DNA from 3 places in the Pseudoalteromonas sp. S3785 genome. Region 2 is predicted to be linked to each of the others. Evidence: predicted binding sites of a transcription regulator. Region 2 holds the regulator's gene; each other region holds the start of a gene.
What was found. The regulator sigma-54, encoded in region 2, starts transcription at its own class of promoters, with help from an activator protein. The targets are predictions, from matches to a motif close to GTTGGCACGNNNNTNGNNT.
Positions count from the first base shown of each region.

Region 1: the regulator sigma-54 is predicted to act here: its motif matches at 1,776-1,794, upstream of CWC17_RS04005 (TorF family putative porin).
Region 3: the regulator sigma-54 is predicted to act here: its motif matches at 1,821-1,839, upstream of CWC17_RS09975 (DUF3192 domain-containing protein).

Region 1 covers NZ_PNCT01000012.1:34,789-38,072, reverse strand. The annotation lists gene CWC17_RS04015 (AsmA family protein) at 1-140, opposite strand, end outside; gene CWC17_RS04010 (hypothetical protein) at 452-1,615, shown strand; gene CWC17_RS04005 (TorF family putative porin) at 1,895-2,581, shown strand; gene CWC17_RS04000 (ABC transporter permease/M1 family aminopeptidase) at 2,968-3,284, opposite strand, start outside.
Region 2 covers NZ_PNCT01000005.1:46,177-49,460, reverse strand. The annotation lists gene lptA (lipopolysaccharide transport periplasmic protein LptA) at 1-174, shown strand, start outside; gene lptB (LPS export ABC transporter ATP-binding protein) at 171-896, shown strand; gene CWC17_RS01695 (RNA polymerase factor sigma-54) at 966-2,465, shown strand; gene hpf (ribosome hibernation promoting factor) at 2,493-2,780, shown strand; gene CWC17_RS01685 (PTS sugar transporter subunit IIA) at 2,785-3,237, shown strand; gene rapZ (RNase adapter RapZ) at 3,257-3,284, shown strand, end outside.
Region 3 covers NZ_PNCT01000035.1:28,288-31,571, forward strand. The annotation lists gene CWC17_RS09965 (1-acyl-sn-glycerol-3-phosphate acyltransferase) at 1-296, opposite strand, end outside; gene CWC17_RS09970 (D-2-hydroxyacid dehydrogenase) at 726-1,670, shown strand; gene CWC17_RS09975 (DUF3192 domain-containing protein) at 1,886-2,266, shown strand; gene CWC17_RS09980 (diguanylate cyclase) at 2,357-3,262, opposite strand; gene CWC17_RS09985 (PAS domain-containing hybrid sensor histidine kinase/response regulator) at 3,246-3,284, opposite strand, start outside.

The DNA of each region.
Region 1 (3,284 bases), on a different contig from region 2:
AGTGTGCGCCCTGTTGTTTTTTCAACCTGTTCAGATACTTTATTAAAAATAGTATCCGTTGGAATTAAAAACGGAGCGGCAATAATTAACGCAATACAAAGTAAGAGTATTACACCAACAATTTTGAGTAAGGTCTTCATGATCATCCTTTCAAACGTGCAAATAATGTTCTTATCATAGCGAGTGTTAGCTTTAAAATCATTGTCGTTGCGACAAAAAAGCTGTTTATTGTAATTTATTTAATTTGAGATGAATTTATGCTTAAAAGTAAACTTTGCGAAATTGGTGACTAAAAGTAAAGCTCATCAAATTTAAATCTAGCCAAGTATTAAACCCTACAACATTGCATCCCTTGAATTGTTAGGTATGATGCACGGCCCTGTTGCTATTGGCGTATTTGCGCTAAAATAAAGCAGCTAAAAAATGTATCTACTCGGAGACTCTACAAGGCATGAAAAAACTGCTAATTTCACCGTCAAAAATGGCGCTAGGCGAACAAGAAAGTCAAATTTACCAAAACATCTTGAAGCAAGCTTCAGAACTAAGCCTAAACCTAATGGCCGTGAAAGTAGAAAACCACCCAGAGGATTTTTTAGGCTGGTGTTATGAGCTATTAAGTGCAAGTAAAGACCGCATAAATTACGACTTACTAGATCCAAAACAGCTACCCGTTTTAAAAAAGCTGCACGATCAGCTAACCTCTGCAATTAGCTTTTTACAGCTTAAAACACTACGTGTAGCACCTTGGCCTGTTATTAGTATGTTTGTAGAGCAACATAAAGAACTTATTGCACTGAAAGAACAGCTTCGCCTTACCACGTATTTGCACACCATTCGTGAGCAAGCATTAAAAGACATGATCCCAGAAGATTTACTGGCATTTAGTGGTAAACACACTGCTACGCTCGACCCAAGCACCTATAACTTTGATGTTGAATGGTTTGCATCAACAAAAAGTGCAAAGGGTTTTCATCAAATGCTAGCCGACTTACCTGGCGCGTTTGACGATGCACTTGCTAACATTCCGCTTGAAGGAGATGTGAGCGAAGCTGATTACCAACAGTTTGTTGTTGCTTATTTACTTGCCTTTAACGGCAGTGATGAAAAACCTACCCTTGCCCCTGCTACACGTTTATTAGCAATGCGCCGCCCAGATGTATTTACGCCAATTAGTAATAGCCGCCTTGATGCATTATGCGCAGCTTTAGGTATTACAAAATTAAACAACCGCGACTTTGAGCGCTACTGGCAAGATATAGTACAAAGCATTCATGCTATGTCGTGGTTTAAAATGGCTAGTGGCAGCAATGAACTAGAAGCGCAACTGGTAAGTATAAAAGCGCTATTACCGTGCTTTTTTTACTATGCAGATGCCAACACGGCCGATAACTCAAATTATATTAAGCTATTAAACAAACCTAAACGCAGCACAACAAGTGCGGGAAAACCACAGCGTAGAGGTAAAGAGTCAGCCGAAATACTTGTAGACCGCGCACTTGCAGCCGATGACATTCCTGAGCATATTCGTAGCAAACGCGACTCTATAATTAGCGAAGTACAAAAAGGGCGCGGAGTAAACGAAACAATTAGTCTTATGCGCACTATATTTGGCTAATTTCACCTAACCTAACTGTATTTTTCTGGTGCAGTTAGGTTAAATTATGCACCAGCAGTGTGCGTTTCTTTACTATCACCCTCATTACCTCCTTTTTCGAAAATCCTTTAACACCTTGTTATAAAAGAACAAAAAACCAGTTTCAACCAAATAATTTTGAGCTGGCACATACAGTGCAATTCTATTTCCAGTTAAACAATAAAACGCCGCTAGCCAAAGGGTTGCCAATAAGAGAATAAAAACCTAGGCGGTAAAAAAATCATACAACGGGAAATGGACATGCTAAAACTAAAAAAAACTATCGCAATTAGCGCAATCGCTTTATTAGGTGCTACATCTTTAACATCAACAGCCGTGCATGCAGAGGTAACCGCAAACGCAGCGGCTACGTCTAACTACTTATGGCGTGGACAAGAGCAAACTGGGGGCGATGCTGCTATTTCTGGCGGTATTGATTACGCTAACGAGTCGGGCTTTTATGCAGGCACTTGGGTCTCAAATGCATCTTGGGCCGATGAAATGACGTATGAGCTAGACCTATACGCTGGCTTTGGCGGTGATATTAATGAGACAGTTAGCTACGATGTAGGTTACATTTATTACGCTTACCCAGATGCAGCTTCTGCGGCAGATGCTGATTTCTCTGAGATTTACGGTAGCATTAGTGTAGAAGGTTTTACTTTTGGTGCTGCAATCCTTGCCACTTCAGCTGCTGACGGTGATGGTACTGACTTTGGCGATTCGCTATACCTAAATGCCGATTACAGCTTTGCTGTTGGCAGTAATGGCACTGAGGTTGCGCTGCACTTAGGCCACTACTCTGGCGACTTTATAGGCGATGATAATATTATTGATTATGGTATCTCTGTATCAAAAGATGGTTTTACTTTTGGCGTATCTGACACCGACATGGATGAGTCAGATGTTAAAGTTTACGTAGGTTACGCGGTAGACTTTACGCTTTAAAACAAAATGTGTTACTTGCTGCAACACTAAGGGCCTTTTGGCCCTTTTCTCGTTTAGGGCAGCCTAAATACCCATAACGCCCTCTAAGTTTAGAACTAATGCGCTCTTCCATGTGCACCAGTTAATCAATCACTACCACCACGCTGTTAAATCATTTACCCGTAATGCCAACTCGCTTAATTGACTAATCTACTCTGAGGCAAGAGAAACGTGGCGAAACCTAGCCAAAGTAAGCTATTTAGTTGCTCTAAACCTGAGGCTTTAACGCAGCCAGCTGCCACGTTTAGCCTTGAAGTAATTAAGTATTATTGAGGGTCAGTGTTATACACATTAGCTAAAACAAAAAAGGCCGCACTAAATGCGGCCTACAAGTTAGTAGCTAATCGTTAAAACTTAGCGAGGTTGTTTTTACTGTCTTTATCAACAAGCTTAATGTACGGGTCTACCCCTGCATACACTGGTTTTTCTTTTACTTTTAGCTCAATAGTATTAGTACCAGAGACTATTTGATGCTTTTGCGAGTAAATAACAAAGTCTTCAGCGAGAAGGTTTTCAGGGTCATCGCTAAATAATGCAATATCAATTAGCTCATCGAGTGGTTGCTCAGTCTCTTCACCTTGTCCATCGGCATGCTGCTTAGTTGCTTCAACGCTCAGTGTTACTGTATAAAAACCTTCGCTATCAACATCATCTGTAACCGACA
Region 2 (3,284 bases):
GCCGAAGTCGCGCAAGCCGGTCAAAAAATTAATGCTAAAAGTATTACCTACGATATGCAGCAGCAACTTATTAGCGCAGAAAAAGACGAAAACTCAACGGATCGTGTCCACACAATTTTAGTGCCTGTTGAAGCAAATATTAAAGAAAAAACAGGTAACGAAGGTCAACCATGAGCACCTTAAAAGCAGAACTATTAGCAAAAAGCTATAAAGGCCGCCAAGTTGTAAAAAATGTAGGCCTTGAGGTAGAAGCCGGCAGCATAGTGGGCTTATTAGGCCCTAATGGCGCAGGTAAAACCACCACCTTTTACATGATTGTAGGGTTAGTACCTAGCGACAAAGGTAAAATATCTATTGATGATAACGATATAACGTTATTACCTATGCACAGTCGTGCTCGCTTAGGCATTGGCTATTTGCCGCAAGAGTCATCTATATTTAGAAAGCTAACAGTTTATCAAAATTTAATGGCTATTTTAGAAACGCGCAAAGAGCTAAATAAAGCCGCGCGAGAAGAAACGCTTAACAACTTACTTGATGAATTTAGCATTCAACATATACGTGATAGCCAAGGTATGGCACTTTCTGGTGGCGAACGCCGCCGTGTAGAGATAGCCAGAGCACTCGCAGCGAACCCTAAATTTATTTTGTTGGATGAGCCTTTTGCTGGTGTTGATCCGATTTCAGTGTTAGATATAAAGAAAATAATAGAACATCTTAAAAATCGTGGCATTGGCGTATTAATTACCGATCACAATGTAAGAGAAACCCTTGATGTTTGTGAAAAAGCCTACATTGTTTCTCATGGGGAGCTAATTGCATCTGGCACCCCAGAACACGTATTAAATGACAAAACTGTACGCGATGTTTATTTAGGCGAGCAATTTAGGCTGTAACATTTAAGCCACACCTACAAGCATCTGCTAATATTAATTATAACAACATAAAAGGATTGTTAGAGATACATGAGGCAATCATTACAGCTGCGCATGGGCCAGCAACTTACAATGACTCCACAATTGCAACAAGCGATTCGCTTGCTGCAGCTCAGTACATTGGATCTCCAGCAAGAAATACAAGAAGCACTTGATAGCAACCCGCTATTAGAAGTAGAAGAGCAAGATTACACGGAAGAGTCGGCTGGAAAAAATGAACAAAAAGCAGATACGGATGATGTAACCGTAAGCGCATCGGCTGATGATACAACCAGTGAATACGAGCAAGACAGTGGTGAAGCTTTAAATAAAGACACTGTTAGCGATGATATGGCGATGGATGTAACTTGGGATGAGTACATGAGTGCAGCCCCTGCGGCATCCTCAGGCCCAATGCCAGAAGATGAGTCTATTTATCAGGGCGCCTCTACTGAAACGCTACATGAGTACTTAATGTGGCAACTTCAGCTTACTCCTTTTAGCCCAACTGACGAAGCCATTGCTATAGCCATTGTAGAAGCTGTAGATGACTCGGGTATTTTAACGCTAAGTTGTGAAGAGATTTTAGAAAGCTTTAACCAAGAAAACGATGACGACGTTGAAGTTGAACTGGATGAAATAGAAGCCGTTTTAAAACGTATTCAATTATTCGACCCTGTAGGTATAGCCGCGCGGAGCTTACAGGAGTGCTTGTGTATTCAGCTTAACCAGTTTGATAAAGACACCCCTTTTATAGAACAAACTAAAATGATCTTAACCGATCACATTGATCTATTAGCGGCACGCGACTATCGTACATTAATGAAAAAGACTAAGCTTAAAGAAGACGAGCTTAAAGAGGTCATGACTCTTATACATACCCTCAACCCAAAACCTGCAGACACAATAGTAAGGGAAGAGTCTGAGTATGTCATACCGGATGTGTCAGTTAAAAAAATTAAGGGCCGTTGGGTGGTAGAGCTAAACCCAGATAGCATGCCAAAAATACGCGTAAATAGTCAGTATGCGGCCATGTCACGTACCGTAAAATCAAGTGGAGATAGCCAGTTTATTCGCTCTCATCTGCAAGAAGCTAAATGGTTTATAAAAAGTCTTGAAAGCAGAAACGACACGCTGCTAAAAGTAACAAACTGTATTGTAAAACAGCAACAAGCGTTTTTTGAACATGGCCCCGAAGCCATGAAACCAATGGTTTTAAACGATGTTGCTGAAATGGTAGAAATGCACGAATCAACAATTTCGCGTGTTACTACGCAAAAATATATGCATACGCCACGTGGTATTTTTGAGCTTAAATATTTTTTCTCAAGCCACGTAAGCACCGAAAACGGTGGCGAATGTTCGTCAACCGCAATACGTGCCTTAATTAAAAAGCTAATTGCCGCGGAAAACTCAGCCAAACCATTGAGTGATAGTAAAATTGCGGATATATTGGCAGAGCAAGGAATTAAAGTAGCTAGACGCACAATAGCAAAATACCGTGAATCGCTAGCTATTCCACCGTCAAATCAGAGAAAGAGTTTGATATAAGACGTAAAAAACAAAGAGGAAATGCTTATGCAACTAAACCTAACTGGTCGTCACGTAGAAGTAACTGATTCACTTAGAGACTATGTAAATAATAAATTTGCAAAGCTAGAAAGGCACTCAGATCATATTAGCAATGTGCATGTCATTCTCGATGTAGAAAAACTCAACCAAAAAGCAGAAGCGACTATTCATGTAAGCGGCGCAGATTTATTTGCCTCAACAGAGCACCAAGATATGTATGCTGCTATAGACTCGTTGATTGACAAGCTCGATCGTCAAGTCATAAAACATAAAGAGAAGCTTGCTAGACACTAATATTATGAAATTAAGTACATTAGTATGCCAGGACTGCAGCAAAGCTGCGGTCCTTTTTAGTAGTAAAAAAAGAATTTTAGAATTTATCAGTGAGCTTGCTCATGAAAAGCTCCCTTACTTACCACAACAGGATATTCTTAATGCGCTAGCCAGCAGAGAAAAACTAGGTAGTACGGGTATTGGCCGCGGTATCGCAATTCCGCATGGTAGAATGGGTGGCGTAGAAGAACCGCTTGCGTTAGTACTCGTTAGTGACAAGCCTGTAAACTTTGATGCTATTGATAACTGTCCTGTTGATATTTTTGTTGCACTCATCGTACCAGATGGCGATAACCAGCAGCACCTAAAGACTCTAGCAACCATAGCTGATAAACTGAGCAATAAAGAATTTTGCAAACAGCTGCGAAGCGCTAAAACCGATGCAGAACTGTATCAAGTAATTGTTGATCAATCGTAGTAAATACTAAGGGCTATAAATGGAGTTAATAATCATAAGCGGCCGTT
Region 3 (3,284 bases), on a different contig from region 2:
TTATCTAAACCCGAAAAGGTGACTTTTGAGGTAGTGCGTTTTATAAGTTTATCTAAATACTCTGCAACTTCGTTTTGCACATCTTCAACGCTCGTAAATTTACCCCATTTTTTTCGTAACTGGCTTCTCACCAGTGCGCGAGCAATAAAAGGTATAGCCGATATAAAGCGCGGCAAGTTGTACTTTGCTATTACATCAATAAACGCATTATCGTTAATTAAACGCGCTAGCGAGGCCGCAACTTCGTCGTCGTTGTAAGGTCTTATGTCTGCGTACTTATCTTCTAATTCACTCATTACTGCATCTACAATGTTAAAAAACGGCACGCAAAACGTACCGTTTATATATAATTTTGATTATAACTCAGCCACTCTTAAATAAGAAATAGCCAATTAGTTATGCTTATTTGCGAGCCATTTCAGTTTATGACCACGCAAAAAGAGGTTGGTGCATTGTTTTTTAATCTTATCAACTTTAATAAGGCTTGCTGACCTTTCATGGGTAAGTAAGTTCAACCTCAAAAGAAAAACAGGCCCCAGCGATATAGCCCGCTAAAATATCATGTTATTTATATTTGAGTGGGCAGACCAGCCAATTTAGACTTTTATCAATAGCCTGACTTTTTGTACTAAGCATTTGGTAGTAATAGCATTAACATAAGTGTGTATTCGTAGTACCTTAAACACTCTTGCCATTTTACGGTACGCATTTAGATAGGACACACAATGAAAATCACCATTCTCGATAACGCTACTTTAGCTAAAACCTCGTTAACTTGCATTGAAGAACTAGGTGAGCTAACGACTTACGAACTTACCTCACCTGAGCAAGTTGTTGCTCACAGCCAAGGCGCGGACGTCCTTATTACCAACAAGGTTGTGCTAAATCGCGATACGATAAGCCAACTTAAAACACTTAAGCTTATATGCGTAAGTGCAACAGGCACTAATAATGTTGATTTAAACGCCGCTGAAGAATTTGGTATTGCCGTTACCAATGTAGCAGGCTACTCGACCCCTTCGGTTGTACAGCACACGTTTTCGTTGGTAACTAATTTATTAGGTAATACACATCGCTATCAACGCGATTGTCAGCAAGGTGCATGGCAAAAAAGCGAGATGTTTTGCAGATTAGACTACAGCTTTAATGATTTACAAGGTAAAACATTTGCCATTATAGGTGGCGGCACGCTGGGTAAAGGGGTAGCCACAGTAGCACAAGCATTTGGCGCAAATGTAGTGGTGGCAGAGCGTAAAGGTGCGCCTTGTAGGAAAGACCGCACACCTTTCGAAGAAGTATTAAAAACCGCTGATATAATTAGCGTGCACTGCCCGCTGACTGATGAGACACGCGATTTAATTTCGTTAGATGAGCTAAAAATGATGAAACCTAGCAGTATTATTATTAATACCGCCCGCGGAGGCATTATAAACGAAGCCGACCTAGTAACAGCGCTTGAGCAAAATTTAATTGCTGGAGCAGGCGTTGATGTACTAACAAAAGAGCCGGCAGAGCTCACCAACCCACTAGCAAATTACACAGGCGAAAACTTGCTGCTTACCCCTCACATAGCCTGGGCAAGCACAGAGTCAATCGTACGCTTAATTAATGAGGTGAGCTTAAACATAGCAGCCTTTACTAACGGTGAATCTCGTAATCGTTTAGTGTAACGTATTTTGGCTATACTATATTTAATTGACCTAAATTAGCCTAATCGTTAAAAAAACTAAAAAGTGGCTGTTTTTACTAATGATTTTTATAATTCATCATTTAAAAATAGTCACAAAATCATAAGCTATTGAATTTTAAATCTTTGTTATATTGGCCCATTACTTGCTCCATGAAGAGTAAATAATTAAATTAAAATTCATCAAGGACTATAACAATGAAAAAATCACTTTTAGCTGCAGCACTTATTGCCCCGTTTCTAACCGGTTGTGTTATTGCCGTATCAGATGGCGAAGCAGAAACGCACTGGGCAGGGAATGACTCATCAAGTTGGCAACAGCATCATAAAAAAAACCGCGAAGCAATTGCCGATCTAAAAATGGATAGCAGCTACCAATCTGTTTTAGCGCAATTAAAAACGCCAAGCTTCACCGAGCTGTTAAAAAAAGACGGTGATGTGTATCAGGTACTTTATTACATGACGCATAGTATTCACTCTGATGGAAAAACAACAAAAGATGAGTGCACACCGTTGGTGTTTAAAAATGATAAATTGGTGGGTATTGGTGAAAGCGCGCTGGGTATGATCACCAAATAACAACGTGCTAGTAAAATATAGTTGCCCCGCTCGGTAATAACATAATGTGTGGGGCCGATTTAAACAAGGCTTTGTGAAAACACAGCCATATTACAAGTTAAGCGCAACCACCTGATCACGACCTGCATCTTTTGCGGCATATAGCCCTAGGTCAGCTTGTTCAAGTAAAGCCTGCTCGGCACTGGCGTTGCCGTTTTCCATACTCGCAATACCTATACTGATTGTAATATGATCTGCATTTAAAGATGCTTTGTGCTCTATATTTAAACTGTTTACCGCTTTTCTTAGCTTTTGTGCAAAGGCTAATGCTTGTTGTTTATTAACATCGGGTAAGACCGCTGCAAACTCTTCCCCCCCGTAACGCGCTATAAAGTCAGTACTACGCTCACATTGCGCCGCTAAGGCTTGCGCAACCTGCTTTAAACACTCATCACCAGCACGATGTCCATAGCAGTCGTTATAGCGCTTAAAGTGATCGATATCCATTAATAAAACAGATAAGCATGAGCCATTACGTTTGCTTCTGCGCCATTCACGAGAGAGGTTTTCGTCTAAATAACGCCTGTTAGGTATTTCTGTTAAGCCATCAATGGAGGCAAGCATCTCAAGCAAATCATTTTTTTGCTTAATAAGTAATTGATTACGTACTCTCACTTTTACTATAGATGCATTAAAGGGCTTAGTGATGTAATCCATTGCACCTAACTCAAGGCCTTTGGCTTCATCGGTGTGGCTATTATTAGCCGATATAAACACGATAGGGATAGATTGCGTAATAGGGTTTTCTTTAAGCTGCACAAGCACTTCGTAACCATCAATGCCTGGCATTACCACATCTAAAATAATTAAATCGACCTGATTTAATTTAATAAAGGTGAGCGCTTTTTCGCCGCTTTCGACTAAAAATACGTCATGCTCCGTGCCCAGTGTTTTTTCAAGCACAAGCCGATTAAGAGGATCATCATCCACAATCAGTATTTTAGCTTTTTTCGGCATCCCGTCCCCCTAAGGTTTCAAT